3 regions of the Mitsuaria sp. CC2 genome follow, and region 1 is predicted to be linked to each of the others. Evidence: predicted binding sites of a transcription regulator. Region 1 holds the regulator's gene; each other region holds the start of a gene.
What was found. Region 1 encodes LexA, which represses DNA repair genes until DNA is damaged. Its sites were predicted from a motif close to ACTGTATNNNNATACAGT; they were not measured.
Positions count from the first base shown of each region.

Region 2: PV762_RS18355 (ATP-dependent helicase) is a predicted target of LexA. The motif match lies at 2,992-3,009, and genes of this name have one in related genera.
Region 3: imuA (translesion DNA synthesis-associated protein ImuA) is a predicted target of LexA. The motif match lies at 5,031-5,048, and genes of this name have one in related genera.

Region 1 is NZ_JARVXN010000033.1:59,559-66,504, reverse strand. It holds gene gltX (glutamate--tRNA ligase) at 1-674, shown strand, start outside; tRNA gene PV762_RS21745 (tRNA-Ala) at 820-895, shown strand; tRNA gene PV762_RS21740 (tRNA-Glu) at 938-1,013, shown strand; tRNA gene PV762_RS21735 (tRNA-Asp) at 1,196-1,272, shown strand; tRNA gene PV762_RS21730 (tRNA-Ala) at 1,320-1,395, shown strand; tRNA gene PV762_RS21725 (tRNA-Glu) at 1,457-1,532, shown strand; tRNA gene PV762_RS21720 (tRNA-Asp) at 1,635-1,711, shown strand; gene PV762_RS21715 (helix-hairpin-helix domain-containing protein) at 1,777-2,082, opposite strand; gene lexA (transcriptional repressor LexA) at 2,099-2,776, opposite strand; gene PV762_RS21705 (asparaginase) at 2,893-3,828, shown strand; gene PV762_RS21700 (organic hydroperoxide resistance protein) at 3,923-4,357, opposite strand; gene PV762_RS21695 (MarR family winged helix-turn-helix transcriptional regulator) at 4,408-4,899, opposite strand; gene PV762_RS21690 (ATP-binding cassette domain-containing protein) at 5,130-6,946, opposite strand, start outside.
Region 2 is NZ_JARVXN010000027.1:130,512-137,457, reverse strand. It holds gene PV762_RS18360 (serine hydrolase) at 1-625, opposite strand, end outside; gene PV762_RS18355 (ATP-dependent helicase) at 898-2,979, opposite strand; gene PV762_RS18350 (hypothetical protein) at 3,162-4,031, shown strand; gene PV762_RS18345 (ABC transporter ATP-binding protein) at 3,946-5,025, opposite strand; gene PV762_RS18340 (carbohydrate ABC transporter permease) at 5,036-5,947, opposite strand; gene PV762_RS18335 (carbohydrate ABC transporter permease) at 5,964-6,860, opposite strand.
Region 3 is NZ_JARVXN010000013.1:188,947-195,892, forward strand. It holds gene PV762_RS08565 (AMP-dependent synthetase/ligase) at 1-217, opposite strand, end outside; gene PV762_RS08570 (hypothetical protein) at 550-828, opposite strand; gene PV762_RS08575 (Crp/Fnr family transcriptional regulator) at 1,173-1,829, shown strand; gene PV762_RS08580 (GNAT family N-acetyltransferase) at 1,843-2,433, opposite strand; gene PV762_RS08585 (response regulator transcription factor) at 2,803-3,486, shown strand; gene PV762_RS08590 (sensor histidine kinase) at 3,476-4,831, shown strand; gene imuA (translesion DNA synthesis-associated protein ImuA) at 5,193-6,071, shown strand; gene PV762_RS08600 (Y-family DNA polymerase) at 6,022-6,946, shown strand, end outside.

The sequences.
Region 1 (6,946 bases):
ACGGCCAGAAGCTGTCCAAGCGTCGCGGCGCGGTCAGCGTCACCGCGTACGAGGAGGACGGCTACCTGCCCGAGGCGATGCTGAACTACCTGTCGCGCCTGGGCTGGAGCCACGGTGACGACGAGCTCTACAGCGTGACGCAAATGGTCTCGTGGTTCGACGGCAGCCACATCTCGAAGAGCCCCGCGCAATGGGATCCGGCCAAGCTGGAATGGGTCAATTCGCACTACATCAAGCAGGCGGACGACGCGCGGCTGGCGGCGTTGGTCGCGGCGCAACTGGCCAAGCGCAGCCTAGCCGCGCCGGAGCGTCTCGAAGCGATGTGCGGGTTGTTCAAGGACCGCTGCAGCACGACGGTCGCGCTGGCGGACTGGCTGGCGATGTACGTGTCGCCGGTGACGATCAGCGACGCCGACCGTGCTCAGCACCTGACTGATGCGGTGAAGCCGGCCGTGCTGGCGTTGGCGGACAAACTTGAGGCCCTTGCGGTCTGGGACAAGGCCTCGATCAGCGCCACGATCAAGGAAACGATCACGGCACACGGCCTGAAGATGCCGCAACTGGCGATTCCCGTTCGGGTGTTGAGCTGCGGCCGTTCACAGACCCCCTCGGTGGATGCGGTGCTGGAACTTTTCGACAAAGAAATTTTGTTGAACCGCTTGCGTTCCGTTTAAAACTCGATCTATACTCTCGTTCTCGCTTGAACAGCGCGTTGTTCGAAACGAACTTCGAAGCGGCAGACGATGAATTTAAACGGGGAGCGCGAGCTCCCCGATGAAATTCAGAAAGCCGAAAAGAAGCTGGATCGAATTCCCCGAAGGGGGTATAGCTCAGCTGGGAGAGCGCTTGCATGGCATGCAAGAGGTCAGCGGTTCGATCCCGCTTACCTCCACCAAACTTCAGTTTGCGTGGCGCGCGGTTCAAGGAAGAAGGTTTTGTCCCCTTCGTCTAGAGGCCTAGGACACCACCCTTTCACGGTGGCTACAGGGGTTCGAATCCCCTAGGGGACGCCAAGTTTCGAACTTGGTTGCTGACCAGAGATTGAATGAGAAAATCGAAAAATTCTTCGGAAATCGATTTGATCGTTGTCAAAATCAGGTACAGTAACGAAATCGACGCAGTGATGACATCAAGCAATTGATGAAATCAACGCGGGAAGAGTTTGATGCGATAGATCGAAAGGTCTTGAGTATCTGGAGTGGTAGTTCAGTTGGTTAGAATACCGGCCTGTCACGCCGGGGGTCGCGGGTTCGAGCCCCGTCCACTCCGCCAACACAGTTGAGACTCGGGCAGCGTACCGATTCGATGCGAAAGCATTCGGGGGTATAGCTCAGCTGGGAGAGCGCTTGCATGGCATGCAAGAGGTCAGCGGTTCGATCCCGCTTACCTCCACCAGAATACCTTCGGGTGTGATGGTTGCTCAGTACGCACGGTTCGAGTCAAGACAGCAAGTCCAGTCCCCTTCGTCTAGAGGCCTAGGACACCACCCTTTCACGGTGGCTACAGGGGTTCGAATCCCCTAGGGGACGCCAAGTACGACAAGGCTTGGCTGCAGCGAGGTTCCGAGAGGAATCGATGGTTTGCAGCGAAACTTGTTCGCAAATGATATAGATGCACTCAATAGCGTCTTATCTGGAGTGGTAGTTCAGTTGGTTAGAATACCGGCCTGTCACGCCGGGGGTCGCGGGTTCGAGCCCCGTCCACTCCGCCAACATTGAAACCCTGTCGATGCAAATCGTCAGGGTTTTTTCTTTGGCCGATTGTTTTGGCCAAGGATCAGAGGTCTGGATACTCGCGCTTTCGCTGCGCCGTATAACTCCACCAATCCCGGGGAGGGCCGCCGTTCATGAAATCGACAGCGGCCATATAGGTATCCAGCACGCAGGGATCATGACGCTGACCGGTCAGTTTGCAGATCCGCTGATATAGCGCAAAGGCGTCCGCGCCGACGAGATCCGCTGGTTGATGAATCCCCATCGCCTCGAAATCCCGCACCATCGCCGGCCCGATGTTGGGAATCTGCCGAAGTGATGCACAGTCGGCGGCCGAGGCTGCTTTGGTGTGCGTCTTTCGCGCGCTCATGGGCGGATCCCGGCGCTCAGTGGAAGCCGCCGGAGCGGATCAGGCCGACGGCCAAACCTTCGATCGCGAACTGCTCGTCGGGGGGCACCTCGATCGGCTGGAAATCGGGGTTTTCGGGCAGCAGGCGGATGCCGTCGGCGTGGCGCTGGAAGCGCTTCACCGTGACCTCGTCGCCGATGCGCGCGACGACCACCTGGCCGTTGCGAGCCTCGCTGATCTTCTGCACCGCGAGCAGGTCGCCGTCCATGATGCCGATGTCCTTCATGCTCATGCCTTTCACGCGCAGGAGGTAGTCCGGCGCCTTCGAGAACATCGAAGCGTCGACGCTATAGTGCTGCTCGACGTGTTCTTCGGCCAGGATGGGCGCACCGGCGGCGACACGGCCCACCAGCGGCAAGGTCAGCTGTGCGAGGCTCGCCAGCGGCAGTGCGAACTGGCTGTGCTCCCGGGCGCGGTTGACTTGCCGCAGCGCGGTCGACGGCAGCCGGATCCCGCGCGCCGTACCGCCGACCAGCTCGATGACGCCCTTGCGCGCCAAGGCCTGCAGGTGTTCCTCGGCCGCGTTCGCGGACTTGAAGCCCAGCTGCTGCGCGATCTCCGCGCGGGTGGGTGGGGATCCGGTGCTCTCGATGCTGTCGCGGACCAGATCGAAGATCTGCTGTTGCCGGGCAGTGAGTTTGGGCGGAGTGTCCACGAGTTGGCCTTTGTTCGATTGAGGGGCGGATGTCGAAGACGGCGCAGGCCTTGGAAGGTTCGAAAGCCGCCTGAGAATTCATCCAGCATCTGGATTTTTATACAGGAGACGAGAAATTGCAAAGTGCGGCCCAGACCCTTGTGATCATCGGCACCGGGGGGACCATCGCCGGGGCCTCCGGCAGTGCGACGGACAACGTCGGCTACAAGGCCGGCTCGCTGTCGGTGGCGTCGCTGGTGGGCGCGGTGCCGGCGCTGGCGGCCCGCGCGCTGGAGGCTGAGCAACTGGCGCAGCTCGACAGCAAGGACATGGATCACGCGACCTGGGCGCGGCTCGCGCGTCGCGTGCAGGAGCACCTGGATCGCCCCGAGGTGCGCGGCATCGTGATCACGCACGGCACCGATACGCTGGAGGAAACCGCCTACCTGCTGCAGCGCGTGCTCGCGCCCGGGAAGCCGGTGGTCCTGACGGCGGCGATGCGCCCGGCGACGGCTATCCAGGCGGATGGACCGCAGAACCTGCTGGACGCCGTGGCTGTGGCCGAGGCCGACGGCGTACGCGGTGTCGTCGCGGTGGTCGCAGGGAAGGTATGGTCGGGGGGGGAGCTGCGCAAGACGCACACCTACCGCCTCGATGCCTTCGAGGCCGGACCCGACGCCGGTCCGCTGGCGGTGGTGGAGGAGGGGATCGTGCGCCGCTTCCGCGATTGGCCGCAGGGTGATGCCCTGGGCACGAAGGTGTTGCCCGCAGACGCGTCGCAATGGCCGTGGGTCGCGGTGCTCGCCAGCCATGCGGGCGCCGAGGCGCGTTCGCTCGAAGCATGGCGTGCGGCCGGACTCCAAGGCCTGGTGCTGGCCTGCACGGGGAACGGCACGCTGAACCGCGCGCTGGAGGCGCCGGTGCAGGCGCTGAAGGACGCGGGCGTTCCCGTCTGGCGGACGACGCGCTGCGCGCAGGGGCGTATCGTCGGCGCGAGCGACGAGCCGACGGCGGCGCTGTCGCCCTGGGCGGCGCGCATCGAATTGATGCTCACGCTGCTGCAATCCCGCTGAGTACGTCGCGCGCCGCGCTTCTCATCAACGACAAAGCGCCGGCAATGCCGGCGCTTTTTTCATCGCGGATCCGGAACGAACCGGACCCGGAGGATCAGACGATCGTCAGCGTGACGTCGATGTTGCCGCGGGTGGCGTTCGAGTACGGGCAGACCTCGTGCGCCTCGGCGACCAGCTTCTCCAGTGCGGCGCGGTCCATGCCGGGCACCGAGATCTTCATCGCGACGGCGATGCCGAAAGCGCCGGGCTTGTTGGCGTGAGGGCCGATGCCGACTTCGCTGGTGATCGAGACTTCCGCGGGCAGGGCGACCTTGTTGCGGCCGGAAACGGCCTTCATCGCGCCGATGAAGCAGGCCGAGTAACCCGCGGCGAACAGCTGCTCGGGGTTGGTGCCGGCGCCGTCGTCGCCGCCCAGCGCCTTGGGCGTGGACAGCTGGACCTTCAGGCGGTCATCCGACGATTGCGCGGTGCCTTGACGGCCGCCGGTGGCGGTGGCGGTGGCGGTGTAGAGGGCTTTTTCGATGGCCATATGAGGCTCCTTGGTGGTGAGGGGTAAGTGAAGGGGCGGACAACTCGGGGTCAGGTCTCGCCATCCTCGTCCGCGGTGACGGGAGGGGCGGGACCGCGTGCCAGATGGGTCAGTACGTTGGCTCGCAGTTCATGCAGGCGTCTTGTCAGCGACTCCAGTTCGGCGGGGCCGCAGGCACTGGCGCAGGCCAGTTGTTCAGGGATGGCGATGGCCCGATCGCGCAGCACGCGGCCAGACGCCGTCAGGTGGATCTCGACGCGTCGCTCGTCGGAGAGGGCGCGGCGGCGTTGGATGAGGCCGCTCGCTTCCAGGCGCTTCAACAGCGGTGTGAGCGTGCCCGAGTCCAGGTTCAGACGTTGCCCCAGATCGGACACGCTCGGGCCGTCGGTCTCCCACAGCACCAGCATCACCAGGTACTGCGGATAGGTCAGGCCCAACGGAGTCAGTAGCGGCTTGTACAGCTTCGTCATCGCCAGTGAGGTCGAATAGAGCGCGAAGCACAGCTGCACGTCCAGCTTCAACCAGTCCGTGCCCGCAGGCATCGGCTGGTCGCGGACATCGGCCACGGCGGAGGCGGTGTCCTGCGGGTTGAAGGGTGTCACGTGCGGCATGGAAGCAACTATAGCGAGCAACTCAATTGCGCACAATTGAAATGGTCTTTGGGCGCGGTTGACGGGAACTATCGGCGGCCACCGTCGGAAGTTCCAGAAAGAAAAACGCCTCGGGGACCGTGGTCGCCGAGGCGTTCGTGGAGCGGGGTGTGAAGGCGGGCTCAGCCCGTCGCCTGGATGGCGTCGACCTGCTCGCTGAGTTCCAGCCAGCGCAGTTCCGCCGCTTCGACCTCGTCGCCGATGGCCTTCAGGCGCTTTCCGGCGTCCGCGATCTGCGCGGGCGTCTGCCCGGCCGCCGACAGTTGCGCTTCGAGCGCGGCGCGTTCTTCCGTCCATGCCTTCATGCGGGCGTCGATCTGCTCCATCTCCTTGCGCAGCGGGCGGGTCTGCTCGGACAGCTTCTGACGGGCCTGGCCGCTGAGCTTGCGGTCCTCGCGCTTGATGGCGGGAGCAGCCGGTGCCGCCACCGGAGCAGCGACCACGGGAGCCGCGGCCACCGGAGCCGGTGCGGGAGCGGATGTCGCGCTGCTGGCGCGAGCGCTGCGCAGCGCCTGCTTGGCTTCTTCCTTCGCGAGCTTGGCCGCTTCCTTGGAGCGATCCAGCAGCCAGCGCTGGTAATCGTCCAGGTCGCCGTCGAACGGCGCCAGCTTGCCGTCGGCCACCAGCCAGAACTCGTCGCAGACCTCGCGCAGCAGCGCGCGGTCATGGCTGACCAGCATGACGGTGCCTTCGAACTCGTTGAGCGCCATCGACAGCGCCTCGCGGGTCTGCAGGTCCAGGTGGTTGGTCGGCTCGTCCAGCAGCAGCAGGTTGGGGCGCTGCCAGACCAGCATCGCCAGCACCAGCCGCGCCTTCTCGCCGCCGGACAGGCTGCCCACTTCCTGGTTCACCATGTCGCCGACGAAGCGGAACTGGCCGAGGAAGTCGCGCAGCTCCTGCTCGCGGGCGTTCGGGCTGACTTCCTTGGCCAGCCGGATCATGTGCATCAGCGGGCCCTCGTCCGGCCGTAGCACGTCCATCTCCTGCTGCGCGAAGTAGCCGATCGACAGTCCCTTGCCCTCGGTGATCGTGCCGCCCATCGCGCGCTGCATGCGGGCCACCGTCTTCACGAAGGTCGACTTGCCCTGGCCGTTCGCGCCCAGGATGCCGAAGCGCTGGCCGGCCAGCACCGAGCGGTCGATGCCGCGCACGATGACCTTCTCGCCTTCGTCGGTGTCGTAGCCGACCGACACCGTGTCGAACATCAGCATCGGATTGGGCAGGTTCTGCGGCTCGCGGAACTCGAAGCTGAAGTCCGAGGCGGTCAGTACCGGCGCCAGGCGTTCCATGCGTTCGAGCGCCTTCACGCGGCTCTGCGCCTGCTTGGCCTTGCTGGCCTTGGCCTTGAAGCGGTCGATGAACTTCTGCAGATGCGCCATGCGCTCCTGCTGCTTGCTGAAGGCCTGCTGCTGCTGGAGCATGCGCTCCGCGCGCATGGACTCGAAGGCGGTGTAATTGCCGCCGTAGCGGTGCAGCTTGGCCTCGTCCAGGTGCAGCGTGACCTTGGTGATCGCATCCAGGAACTCGCGGTCGTGGCTGATGATGATCATCGTGCCTTCATAACGCTGCAGCCACGCTTCCAGCCAGACCAGGGCGTCCAGGTCCAAGTGGTTGGTGGGTTCGTCCAGCAGCATCAGGTCGGACGGACACATCAGCGCGCGCGCCAGTTGCAGCCGCATGCGCCAGCCGCCGGAGAAGCTGTTGACCGGCGCGTCGACCTGCGCGCCCTTGAAACCCAGACCCATCATCAGCGCCTGCGCGCGGGCGGGGGCATCCAGGCTGCCGGCATCCATCAGCTGCGCGTAGGCATCGGCGATGGCGTGGCCGTCGTCGGCGGCTTCCGCCTCGGCCAGCGCCTTGCGCGCGGCCATCAGGCGGACGTCGCCTTCCAGCACGAACTCGGTGGCCGGCATGTCGGTTTCGGGCATGTGCTGCGCCA
Region 2 (6,946 bases), on a different contig from region 1:
CGACCGCGGCCTCGTAGGCCGGCATGCCGCCAGGGAAGTGGCGGGCCAGCGCCGACGCGGCGCGGTTCTCGGACGAGATCAGCGCCAGCTCCAGCGCCGCTTCGCGGCTCATCGTCGCGCCGACGCGCACGCGCGACTTGCTGTGCTTGAGGCGGTCGACGTCGGCGTCATCGATCTTGATTTCCTCGGTCATGTCCTGCTTCGCGTCCAGCACGACCATCGCCGTCATCAGCTTGGTCAGCGAAGCGATGGGCACGACGGTGTCCGGCTCCTTGGACATCAGCACGCGCCCGCTGTCGTCGACCACCAGCATGTGGCGGGCGTTGACCGGGAGCTTCATGAGCGGCTCGTCGGACGGCGTGGGGGCGACGACGGTGCCCGGCGACCTGGCGATCAGGGGCGAGGATGCCGTGGGCGTCGGCGCGGACGCACCGGCCGGCGCGGGCGTCAGGACGCCGTTGGGACTGATGGCCGCCGTGGTCGGAGCGGCCGTGGGAACGACGACCTCGGGATCGTCGCTGGCGGCTTGCACGATCAGACAGCCGCAGGTGAGGATCAGCGCCGGCAGCGCGAGCTTCCAGTTGGTGTGGGCAAGGGTGCGGAGAACGGTGTCGCGGATCGTCACGGCGGTCGGGCTGGGCTGGCGGCTGGGTCCGGGGAGGCGGGGGTCAGGGGTTGACCGTCGCGAAGTTTAAGTTCTTCGCGACGGACCGCCATCCCGTCTTCCCGTAACGTGCGTTACGCGCGCGGACGGCCGCACGATGCAGCGACCTCTCTTCAGCCACTCTGATGCGGTGTTGGCGGATCCGTTCGAGAGAATCGCGCTCGCACTCGCGCTCGCGGCAGCCGACGCTGACCCGATCGCGACGGAGGATCCAGTCCACCCCGATGGGATGCTCAGTCCCAGGCCTTGCGCAGCTTCGCGGCGACATCCATCGCCGGTCTCACGAGCTCGGGCAGCGGCGCCTGCGTCTGGTTGGCGGGACCCAGCTTCTCGAAGTGGCGCACCACCTTGCCGGGCAGGAAACGCGACACGCTCGCGTAGAGATGCCGGTCGCCGTGCCGCGTCTGCTGCGTCACGTAGAAGCGCTGCGGCACCATCACCGCGAGGTGGTCCTTCGCCCGCGTCATCGCCACGTAGAGCAGCCGGCGCTCCTCCTCGATCTGCGCCTGCGCGCCGGTGCTCAGGTCCGAGGGCATGCAGCCGTCCACGCAGTTCAACAGGTATACCGCGTTCCACTCCTGGCCCTTGGCCGAATGGATGGTCGACAGGATCAGGTAATCCTCATCTTTCAAGGGCACGCCCGACTCGTCGCTGCTCGCGTCCGGCGGATCCAGGGTCAGCTCGGTCAGGAAACGCTCCCGCGATCCGTAGCCCTGCGCGATGCGCGTGATCTGCTCCAGGTCGGCCAGCCGCACCGGCGCGTCGTCGTACAGCCGCTCCAGGTGCGGCGCGTACCACTGCACCGCCTCCTCGAGATCCATCGGCCAGCTCGAGCCCGAGATCAGCGGCAGCATCAGATCGCGCAACGCGGCCCACGCAGCCGCGGCGGCGCGGGGCGCTTCGAAATCACGCAGCGCCTGCGCGGGATCCGCCGCGGGCGACATCGCATCGAGCAGGCGTCTCGCGCTCGCCGGTCCGAAGCCCGGCAGCAACTGCGCGACCCTGAAACCGGCGAGTCGACCGCGCGGGTTCTCCGCCCAGCGCAACACGCTCAGCACGTCCTTCACATGCGTGCTGTCAAGAAATTTCAAGCCGCCGAACTTGACGAACGGGATGTTGCGCCGCGTCAGCTCCAGCTCCAGCGGCGCCGCGTGGCTCGACGTCCGGAACAGCACCGCCTGACGCGTCAGCTTCAGGCCCTGCTCGCGGCGCTCCAGCACCTTGTCGGCGACCCATTGCGCCTGACGCGCCTCGTCGTCCACCGTCACCAGATGCGGCAGCTCGCTCGACGCCTTGTCGGTCCACAGGCGTTTCTCGTGGCGCTCGCGCGCCATCGCGATGACGGCGTTGGAGGCCTCCAGGATGGGCTGCGTCGAGCGGTAGTTGCGCTCCAGCGCGACCACGCGCGCGGGAGGATCGAATTGCGCCGGGAACTCCAGGATGTTGCGCACCTCCGCCGCGCGGAACGAATAGATCGCCTGCGCGTCGTCTCCGACCACCGTCAGCCGGTCGCCGCGCGGCTTGAGCCGCTTCAGGATCGTCGCCTGCAGCCGGTTCGTGTCCTGGTACTCGTCGACCAGCACGTGCTGGAAACGCTCGCCCAACTCCGCGGCCAGGGCGTCGTCGCTCATCAGCTCCGACCAGTAGAGCAGCAGGTCGTCGTAGTCCAGCAGCTGCTGGTGCTGCTTCTCCTCGACGTAGGCCTTGAACAGCCGCTTGAGTTCGTCATGGACCGCGAAGCACCAGGGGAAGTGTTCCTGCAGCACCTGGTCCAGCCGCGCCTCGCTGTTGACCACGCGGGAATAGATGTTGAGGCAGGTGCCTTTCAGCGGAAAGCGCTCGGTCGTCTCGGCCAGCCCGAGCGCCTGGCGCTGCAGGCCCATCAGGTCCTCCGCGTCGGGGCGGTCGAGGATGGTGAAGTTGGGCGCCAGGCCGATGCGATGGGCGTATTCGCGCAGCAGGCGCGCGCCGACGCTGTGGAAGGTGCCTGCCCATGGGAAACGCGGCGGTGCCTGCGTCGAGGCCAGGCCCAACGCCCGGTGCAGCACACGCCCCGCGCGGCGTTCCATCTCGCCCGCGGCGCGGCGCGAGAAGGTGAGCAGCAGCAGTCGCTGCGGGTCGGCGCCGGACTGGATCAGGCGCGCCACGCGCGAGGTCAGCGTCTTGGTCTTGCCGGAGCCTGCGCCGGCGATCACCAGCAGCGGTCCGTGCGACTCGAGGCCGGAGGAGTCGAGCCCGTGCTCGACCGCCGAGCGTTGCTCGGGATTGAGGTCGGCGTAGACGTCATGCGGCGCGTCGGCGAGGGCATCGGACATGCCGCGATCATAGCTGTATGGATCAACAGTGAATCGTCGGATGCCCTGCCGATCGAAGGAGCGGGGTCAGCGAATGCCGGTGGGGCCGGAATGGCTCTGGGGGTTCCCGGAGGGACGCCCCCTGAGTCGTGGAGAGCCCGCGCTTGGCTTGCCTGAGGCATGTCTCTTGCCCATGATCGGACATGCTCCAGATCCTCGTCATCCTCAGCGCGCTGGCCATGCCCCTGGTGGCGTGGGCGTCCCAGCGCGGCGTCTTCGGCCCGGACAACGGCGCCATCTCCGACCGTTTCCCGACGCTGCTCGTGGCTGACGGCTACGCCTTTTCGATCTGGGGGGTGATCTTCCTGCTCGACCTGGTTTTCGCCGTGTGGCTGCTGCGCGGCCAGCCGGTGCCGGACAGGGAAGGGCACCGCGATTCCCATCGCTGCCACTGGTTGGTTGTTATCGGCTTCGCGCTGACCGCGAGCTGGATGATCGTGTTCTCGCAGCAGTGGTTCGGGCTGGCGCTCGCCGTCATCTGGGCGGCGTTGGCGAGCCTGCTGTGGGCCTTGATGCTGGTGGCGCGCGCGATGCCGCGCGGCGCGCAGTCATGGCTGGCCGTGTTCCCGCTCGCGCTGCACGCGGGCTGGTTGTCGCTGGCGGCCTTCCTGGACACCGCGCAGACCGTCGTCGCGGCGCAGGTGCTGCCGACGCAGGACCAGTTGCCCTGGACGCTGGTGCTGTGGGCCTTGGCCGCCTTGCTGCTGCTGGTCGCGAACGCGCGCCTGCACGCGCCGGGCACCGGCCTCGCGGCGCTCGGGTATGCCGGCGCCGCGGTGTGGGGCCTGATCGGCGTCTACGTGAAGCAGACCGCGTCGCCGATGTCCGGCTCCGACGGTTCCGCCTGGATCGCGCTGGCGCTGGCCGCGGTGCTCGCGGCGCAAACGGTCTGGCTGCGGGTGAGACCCGCCGGTCCCCCCGACGCCGTCACGCCAGGCGGCGCTCGTCCTTCGCGTCGAACAGGTGGGCCGATGCCGCCTCCCATTGCAGGCGGACCGCGTCACCGACATTGAGGTGGGGGTTGCCCGAGACGCGCGCCGTCATCGGGCCGCTCGGCGTGTCCACGAGCAGATAGGTCTCGGGACCCGTCGGCTCGCTCATCTTCAGCACGCCGGGCATGCCGCCCGCGCGCACGTCCGTGTTGTCGGCCAGCCGGATGTGTTCCGGACGCACGCCGTAGAGCACGCCGCCCGCGGCATCGATCGACGCCTGCTGCGCCGCGTCCACCGGCAGGGTCACGCCCTGCGCCGCCAGCGCGCCGCCGCCGTCGCGCTCGGCCTGGACGAAGTTCATCGTCGGCGAGCCGATGAATTCGGCCACGAAGCGGTTGGCCGGTCGCGTGTAGATCTCTTCCGGCGTGCCGAACTGCTGCACCAGACCGTCGCGCATCACCGCGATGCGGTCGCCCAGCGTCATCGCCTCGACCTGGTCGTGGGTGACGTAGACCGTGGTGGTCTTGGTGCGCTGGTGCAGCAGCTTGATCTCGGCGCGCATCTCGATGCGCAGCTTGGCGTCCAGGTTGGACAGCGGCTCGTCGAACAGGAACAGCTTCGGATCCCGCGCCAGCGCACGCCCCATCGCCACGCGCTGCCGCTGACCGCCGGACAGCTGGCCCGGCTTGCGGTCCAGCAGGTGGTCGATCTGCAGCATCTTCGCGACGCGCTGCACCGTCGTGTCCCGCTGCGCCTTCGGCACCTTGCGCATCTCCAGCCCGAAGGCGATGTTCTGCGCGACGTTCATGTTCGGGTAGAGCGCGTAGCTCTGGAACACCATCGCGATGTCGCGGTCCTTGCTCGGCAGGTAGGTGACGTCCCGGTCGCCGATGTGGATCGCGCCGGAGGTCGGGTGCTCCAGGCCGGCGATCATCGCCAGCAGCGTCGACTTGCCGCACCCCGACGGGCCGACCAGGATGAGGAATTCGCCGGCCTCGATCGACAGGTCGATGCCCTTGAGGATGTCGGCCGATCCGTAGCTCTTGCGGACTTGAGAAATGGCGAGCGCGCCCATGCTTGACTCCTTAACCCTTGACGGCGCCGGCGGTCAGCCCGCGCACGAAATACTTGCCCGCGACCACGTAGACCACGAGCGTCGGCAGCGCGGCGATCAGCGCCGCGGCCATGTCCACGTTGTATTCCTTGACTGAACTGGACGTGTTGGCCAGGTTGTTCAGCCCGACCGTGATCGGCTTGCTGTCGGCGCCGGAGAACACCACCCCGTACAGGAAGTCGTTCCAGATCGAGGTGAACTGCCAGATCAGCGTCACGACCAGGATGGGCGTGGACAGTGGCACCACGATGCGCCAGAAGATCTGCCAGAACGAGGCCCCGTCCAGCGTCGCCGCCTTGATGAGTTCGTCCGGCAGGCCGGCGTAGTAGTTGCGGAAGAACAGCGTCGTGGACGGCATGCCGGCCAGGATGTGGACCAGGATCAGGCCCCAGACCGAACTGGCGATGCCCAGCGTGCCCAGCACCTGGCTCATCGGCAGCAGCACGACCTGCATCGGCATGAACACGCCGAACAGCAGCAGTCCGAACAGCAGTTCGCTGCCGCGGAAGCGCCACTTGGTCAGCACGTAGCCGTTGATGGCGCCCAGCGCCGTGGAGATCAGCACCGCCGGCACGACCATGAACACCGAGTTCATGAAGAAGGGCTTCAGCCCGCCGCAGTCGGTGCCGGTGCAGGCGCTGGTCCAGGCCTTGGACCAGGCCGCCAGCGACGGCGCCATGGGCACCGACAGCAGCGTGCCGTTGCGGACCTCGTCCATGCTCTTGAGCGAGGTGCTGACCATCACGTACAGCGGCAGCAGGAAGAAGAAGGCGAACACCAGCAGCACGGCCCACAGCAGCACGCGCTGCGCGGTCAGGCTGCGGGATCCCCCCGAGGAGGGAGGACCGGACGGGGGACGGGAGGGGGAGGTGAGGGTACTCATGGGGCGGCGCTCGCGGTCACTGCTTCGAGCGGAGCTCGGAATAGAGGTAGGGGACGACGATGGCGGCGATCGTGGCGAGCATCACCGTGGCGCTGGCCGCGCCCAGGCCGATCTGGCCGCGCGAGAACGCCATCGTGTACATGAAGGTCGCCGGCAGGTCGGTGGCGTATCCGGGGCCGCCCGCGGTCAGGGCCATCACGAGGTCGAAGCTCTTGATGGCAATGTGCGCCACGACCATCAGCGTCGAGAAGAACACCGGCCGCAGCGTGGGGATGATGATGCGCCAGTAGATCCGGGGCAGCGACGCGCCGTCGACCTGCGCGGCCTTGATGATCGAATCGTCGATGCCTCGAAGGCCGGCCAGGAACAACGCCATCACGAAGCCCGCCGACTGCCACACGCCGGCGATGACGACGCAGTAGATCGCCATGTCCGGATCGACCAGCCAGCCGAAGCTGAAGTTCTCGAAGCCCCACTGCTGCATCAGGTGCTCGATGCCCAGCCCGGGATTGAGGATCCACTTCCACGCCGTGCCCGTCACGATGAAGGACAGCGCCATCGGGTACAGGTACACCGTGCGCAGCACGCCTTCGCCGCGGATCTTCTGGTCCAGCAGGATGGCCAGCAGCAGGCCCACGGCCATCGCGCCGCCGATGAACAGCGCGCCGAAGATCCCGAGGTTGGTCAGGGCCAGCCACCAGCGTTCGTTGTCGAACAGCGCGCGGTACTGGTCCAGGCCGACGAACTCGTAGTTCGGCAGCAGCCGCGACGCGGACAGCGACAGGTAGCCGTTCCACGCCATCAGGCCGTAGATGAAGAGGAAGGAGACGAGGAAGGTCGGCGCGACGACCAGCTTCGGAAGCCAGGGGCTGCGAGGGGCTCGGGGGGCTGGGGAGGCTCGGGAGGAGGACATGCGGAGGCGCGGACCTGAGGAACGCGCCGCGGGCGGCGCGTCGGGACTACGGAGCGGGGCGGTCCAGTCTGTGCGATGGGTCCGCG
Region 3 (6,946 bases), on a different contig from region 1:
ACGCATAGAGCCGGGGGCGGTTCTCTCCGATCACGACCAGATGCTGGCCGCGCGTCATGCCCGCGGCGGCGAAGCCGTGCGCCAGGTCGCGCACGAGCGCGGCGAGCGCCGCCCAATCGAGCGTCTGCCAGATGCCCAGCTCCTTCTCTCGCAGCGCCGGCGCATGGGGGCGCCGGGCGGCGTGATCGAGCAGCAGGCGGGGGAAGGTCTGTTCCACCGTTGTCTCCTTGTCGCCCCGCTGTCGCCGTCTCTGATGGAGGCGCTCTGCCCGCGGGGCTGCGCCGACTGTAGGCCGGCTCATTGACGTCGTGTTGTCGTTGCGACGACAGTCCTAGGGAGAGTTCGGGGGAGCGTTTTCCCGGATCTGATCACCGTCAGGGTCCTGCCTGGAAGGCCTCCATGTCGGCCAGCCTGGCCCGGCTGACCTCCAGCGCCTCTGCGATCACGCGGGCTCGCTCCTGGCGGTCCAACGGAGCGGTAGGACCGGGAAGTCGCAATTCGACGTCGGGATGCTGTCTGAGATGCGCCTGGTGCATCGCCCGGTGAATGTCATGGAGCGTCTCGCGCATCGGCACGGCCCGCGCCGTTGTACAGGACCCGCGCGCGCAGGACGGTATCCGCGAGGAGCTGCGTGGTCGCGCGCACAGCCCTCGACATGAGTTCGTCGGTCCGGGCAATCAGCGAGGTCTGATCACGAAGGGAAACGAGCACACCGATGCAGGTGGTCGGCGGCGCTGCTTCCAGTCCGACGAGCATCCGGTCCGTCGCTGAGGTCAGGTCTTTCAGATGGCTGTAGCTGTCGATGTCGCGGCGCTCGTCCGATCGCATCTTGGCCCGCTTGAGTAGTGTCGCCTCAGGGTCGTCTTTGCCATGGAGGGTCCTGCAAGGGCTGAAATAGGAATCGCAAGGATGCATCGCGGGTGGTCCATGAAGGGGGGACTCTTCAGTGGGCGATGCCCTGACCTGTATCGGCAGGCCGTGTTTTCCCCAGGGGGTTTCGTCAGGTTCGTGTCATGCACAAGCGCGATGAACGGGGGATGGCCCCGACCACCGACACCGTTGTCCACGCCGCGCCGGGTTCACCCCCGCCCGCGGGCCTGCAGCCGCCCCTCGCCGGGGCCGTGCCGCCACAGCCGATCCGGCTGCGCGCGCGGGCCGCGAGTGCGCAGGAGATGGGCGCCATTCCCTGGCTGAAGGCGATCGAGCCCGAACTGCGAGAGCGGGTGGCGTCCAGCATCCAGGTGGCGGAGGTCGAGGTCGGCGAGCGGATCTGCCGCATCGGACGCGAGGCCAACTTCTGGTTCGGCGTAGTCGACGGGCTGCTGAAGATGAGCAACGACGAGGCGGCGGCGCGGCAGGTCACCTTCACCGGCGTGCCGCCGGGTGGCTGGTTCGGCGAAGGCACGCTGCTCAAGCGCGAGGCCTACCGCTACAACATCCAGGCGCTGCGGCGCAGCGTGGTCGCGGGCCTGCCGCTGGAGAGTTTCCACGAGTTGCTGGGGACCAGCCTCGCGTTCAACCGCTATGTGCTCAACCAGCTCAATGAGCGGCTGGGCCAGTTCATCGCCGCGCGCGAGATCGACCGCCAGAGCGACCCCGACCTGCGCGTGGCGCGCAACCTGGCGGCGCTGTTCCACCCGCAGCTCTATCCCGGCGTGAACGGGCTGCTGCGCATCACGCAGCAGGAGCTGGGCCACCTGGTGGGGCTCTCACGCCAGCGCGTCAACGAGGCGCTGCGCCACCTGCAGGAACAGCGCCTCATCGCCGTCGAGTACGGCGGGCTCAGGGTGCTCGATCTGACGGGCTTGCGGGTGTATCCGCAGCAGTAGCGCGACGCGGTGCTCAGGCGCCGAACGGCGTCGCTTCCGGCGGTTGCTGAGGCAGGGCCGCGTACTGTCCGGCGTTGATCTCGTAGAGCAGGCTGGCGGCCTCGCCGGGGCAGTCGGCGACCGAGCCGGTCAGGCGCAGGCCGACGCGCTCCAGCGTCTTGCGCGCCGCCGTGTTGCCCGGCGCCAGCAGCGCGTGCACCGACGTCGCATGCAGGCTGTCGAAGGCCAGCGCCAGCGCGGCCGTCGCCATTTCCGCCGCATAACCGCGGCCCCAGTGATCGGACAGGAAGTGGAACTCCAGCAACAGCGCCGGCGCGCCGCAGATGCGGCCCCGGCTCAAGCCGCCGAAGCCGATCGCGCCCAGCGAGGGCTGCTCCCGCAGCGCCACGGCCCACGGACCCAGACCGTCGCGGGTCCAGAGCGCGCGCCACAACTCCAGCCGCTCCGACGCGGCCGGACCGCCCACGTCGAATCGACGATTCGCGGGATCGGTCAGCAGGTCGCGGAAACTCCGGGCATCCGCCGCCTCGGGCGGACGCAGGCTCAGCCGACGGGTCGCGGTGAGCCGCTGGACGGCGGGGATGGAGATGAAGGGTGCAAGCATAGGGTTAACCCGCAAATTATGCCCCCAACCAGGATTTCAAGTGCAGCTTCGACCGGGCGGTCGGTGACAGCCTCGGACTTGCGTCACGAAACGTGACGAAGCGGATGGAACCCGAGAAGCATGGGCTCGACGCCCGTTCGCCACTCGTTCGCCACTCGTTCGCCATTCGTTCGCCGCCCGCCAATCGCCCGGATCTCGGTCCATGCCCCTCGCCTGGGCGGTGCCGACAGCCCCCGGACAGGTCGGGAGGACCCCGCTCGCATAGCATTCCTGCCATCCGCGGGGCTTCGTGGGGGAACTGCTTCCCCGCAGGGTCCCGTCCCCCAAGGACGACGCGGCGCCCGGCGCCGCAGGAACGTGAGCCTCGTCATGAAGCTGCTGGTCATCGAAGACAACCCGGACATCGTCGCCAACCTGTTCGCCTACCTGGAGCCGATGGGCTACGCGCTGGACGTGGCCCGCAACGGCCTGGGCGGCCTGGCGCAGGCCGCCGCGGGCTCCTACGACGCGATCGTGCTGGACCTGACCCTCCCCGGCCTGGACGGCCTGGACGTCGCCCGGCGCCTGCGCAAGGACTTCCGCCGCCCCACCCCCATCCTCATGCTGACCGCCCGCGACACCATCGCCGACAAGGTCACCGGTTTCGAGAGCGGCGCCGACGACTACCTCGTCAAGCCCTTCTCGCTGGTCGAGCTGGAGATCCGCCTCAAGGCGCTGATGCGACGCTCCCACGGCCTGAACCTGAGTTCGGCGGTCAGCTATGCCGACGTCAGCTTCGATCCCGACACGCTGGAAGCCACGCGCGCCGGCAAGCCGCTGCAGCTCACCCCCACCGGCTACAAGCTGCTGTCCGCGCTGCTGCGCGAGGCGCCCAAGCTGGTCCGCCGCGAAGACCTGGAACGCGAGGTCTGGGGCAACGATCCCCCCGACAGCGATGCGCTGCGCACCCACATCCACGCGCTGCGCGCGGCGCTGGACAAGCCCTTCCCCGTCCCGCTGCTGAAGACCCATCCGGGCATCGGCTACCGGCTGGTGTCGCCCGATGCGGGATGAGCCGCGGCGAGACCCCGGCGATCCACGCGGCCACCCTCGCGGCGATGCACGCGCCGGCCGCTCGACGGCCGCGCCGACCACGCTGCGCACGCGCGTGGCCGCCGCCTTCCTGCTGCTGACGCTGCTGGTCTGCGGCGCCTTCGCGGTCGCCGCGGTGCGCATCGCCTCGAGCATCGAGGACCGCCTCGTCGACCAGCGCCTGGACCGCACCGCCGACGAGCTGATCGCCCGCGAGAAGCAGGGCCTGGAAGCCGACCTGCCGCCCAGCGTCACGCTCTACAAGGGCGATGCCATCCCGCAGGCACTGCGCGGCAAGCCGCCGGGCAAGTACACGCTGCCGCAGGAGGACGCCACCTTCACCGCCCTGGTCCGCGACGACCTGGGGACGGTCTTCGTGCTGACCGACCGCGACGAGGACTTCGCCAAGATCGAGGCCGGCGTCTACGGCCTGCTCGGCCTGGCCTTCGTCTGCTGCCTGGGGCTGGCGCTGTTCCTGGCGCAACTGACCGCGAGCCGCATCGTCGCCCCGGTCACCGCGCTGGCCCGCGCCGTCGAGACCGACACCGCGCCGCGCGAATATCCGCTGCTGGACTCGACCGACGAACTGGGTGTGCTGTCGCGCGCGTTCGCGGCCAAGACCGAGGCGCAGCAGCGCTATCTGGACCGCGAGCGCTGGTTCACCGGCGATGTCAGCCATGAGTTGCGAACGCCGCTGGCTGTGATGCTGGGCGCGGCCGAGATCCTGAAGGCGCGGCTGCACGATCGCGACGACATGGTCGAACTGGCCGAGCGCATCCGGCGCACCGCGGCCGACACCAGCGAGCGCGTCGTCGCGATGCTGCTGCTGTCGCGCGACCCGGCCAGCATCGGCGCGCCGCCGACCGCGCTGCTGCCGCTGCTGCGCCAGGAGATGGAACGCTGCCGGCCGCTGCTCAAGGGCAAGGAGGTCGAGATGACGCTGCATGCCGCGTCCGCCGATGCCGGCCTGGAAGTGCCCGCGCGGCCCGAGCTTGCGGCCATCGCGCTGGGCAACCTGATCCGCAACGCCTGCCAGTTCACCGACCAGGGCCGCGTCGACATCCGGCTCGAGGCCGGCCGCGTGGTCATCGAGGACACCGGCATCGGCATCCCGCCGGCGGTGCGCGACCGGATCTTCGACCGCTTCATGCAGGTCGACCCGGCGGGCGCCGGCAGCGCGGGCCTGGGCCTGGCCATCGTCAAGCGCGTCGCCGAGCACCTGGGCTGGACCGTCAGCCTGGAAGCGCCGGCCCGTGGGGGGACGCGATTCGTGCTGGCGTTCGGCAGCGGTCATGCCGACGGCAACGAGCGCCGCACCACGAGCTGAGTCGGTCAACCAGCAAGTGAGCGGTTCAATCGAGCAGCACAGGCGTTGTTCCATTGCGCTTGCAGTCTTGCAAGTACGCGTCGACGAGCTGCTCATACACGGGACGCATTTTGAAAAGGCTCTCAGGATCAAAAGTTCACCGCGAGATCCTGTCGCCCGCGATCTGTAAACGTCCTGGACGAGTCAGCTGCCCATCTATACTGTATGCAAATACAGTGTCGAAAATTCGCTGCCTCCCATGCCATCCCTACCTGCCGGGGAGGGTCGCCTGTCCCCGCCTCCCGGCGGTGACGATGGACTGATCTCTCCCACCCAGAATCTCGTCCTCGATGCAGCGCACCATGCGCTGCGGATCGGGCCCATGCCACTTCCGCCTGCCGTGGCAGAGGCGATCTGGCGCGGCGATGCGCTTGGCCGCGGCACCGACACCGTCTGGCCGAGCGGCTTCGACGCGCTCGATGCCGATCTGCCAGGCGGTGGCTGGCCGGGGCGCCAGTTGACCGAAGTGCTGCTGCCGCAGTTCTCGCTGGCCGAATGGCGGCTGGCGGGACCGGCGCTCCGACGCGTCGTCGCCGACGGTGCCGCGGTGGCGATGGTCGGACCGCCCAAGCGCCCCCACCTGCCCGGCCTGATGCACCTGGGGCTGGATGAGCGCCACCTCGTCTGGATCGACGCGCGCGCGCCGTCGGCGCGGCTCTGGTGCACCGAACAGCTGATCAAGTCCAACGCCGCCGGCGCGGTGCTGGCCTGGCTGCCGCAGGCCGCGCCCGAGCAGCTGCGGCGGCTGCAGGTGCTGGCGCAGTCATTCGAGGGACCGGTGTTCCTGTTCCGGCCGCTGACAGCCCGCCATGACCCGTCGCCGGCGCCGCTGCGGGTGCTGGCGACGATCGATGTCGACTGGGCTCTGGACGTCCAGATCCTCAAGCGCAAGGGCCCCGCCCACGAGACCCCGCTGCGGCTGGCCTCGATCCCCGGCGGACTCGAGCATGTCCTGACCCCGCGGGTGATGCGGCCCAGCACGATGCGCCCGGTGGCGCCGATGACGGTGCCGGGCGTCGACGTGGCCGACGTGGCCGACACCGTCAACGAGTCGGCCGGCAAGGCCCAGGTCAGTGCCAGGCCCCTGCTCGAGACGGTGTCCGAATCCCTCCACGAGCCCGTTGCGCTCACCCTGTTCCCGGAGTTCTCCCATGTTGTGGGTCGCACTGATCCTGCCGCCTCGTCCGCCGGCACCGTTTGAGGACCCGTCGACCGCGCCCCCGCCGCATCCCTGGGGGATCTGCGCGGAGAGGCAGGCGGGCCTGGCGGTGTGGTGCCTGCAGTTCACGCCGCGCGTGGCGCTGATGGAGGACGCCGTCGTGATGGAGGTCGAGGCCAGCCTGCGGCTGTTCCGCGGCCTGCCCGCGCTGAAGGCGCGCCTGAGCGACGAAGCGCCCGACCTGGGCGCCGTGGGCATCGGCTGGGCGCCGTCGGCCACCGCCGCGCTGGTGCTGGCGCGTTGCGGCGTGCTCGACCTCGGCGGGCGGCTGTTGCAGGCGGTGCTGGACCCGTTGCCGCTGCAGGCGCTGAGCGCCGGCGCGGAACACGCGGAACCGTTGAGCCGCGCCGGCATCAACACGCTGGGCCAGTTGCGGGCGCTGCCGCGCGGCGGCATCGGCCGACGCTTCGGCGCGGCGCTGCTGACGATGCTGGACCAGGCCTACGGCCTGCGGCCCGAGGCGCACGCCTGGGTCGCGCTGCCCGAGGACTTCCACGCCCGCGTCGAGCTCCCCTGCCGCGAGGACCACGCGCCCGCGCTGCTGCTGGGCACGCGGCCGCTGCTGATGCGGCTGTGCGGCTGGCTGGCCGCGCGCCATGCGGGCGCCACCGGCGTCACGCTGCACTGGGTGCACGACTCGATGCGCGCCAAGGACGCCGGCGAAGGCGGTTGCCTCACGATCCGCACCGCCGAGCCGATCCGCGAGCTCGAACACTTCTGCCGGCTGATGGCCGAGCGCCTGGCCAAGACCCAGCTGCTGGCGCCGGTCGGTGAACTGCGGCTGGAGGCGGTCGGCGTGCAGGCGCTGGTGGAGGACAGCGGCTCGCTGCTGCCCGACGTGGTGCGCACCGGCGAGA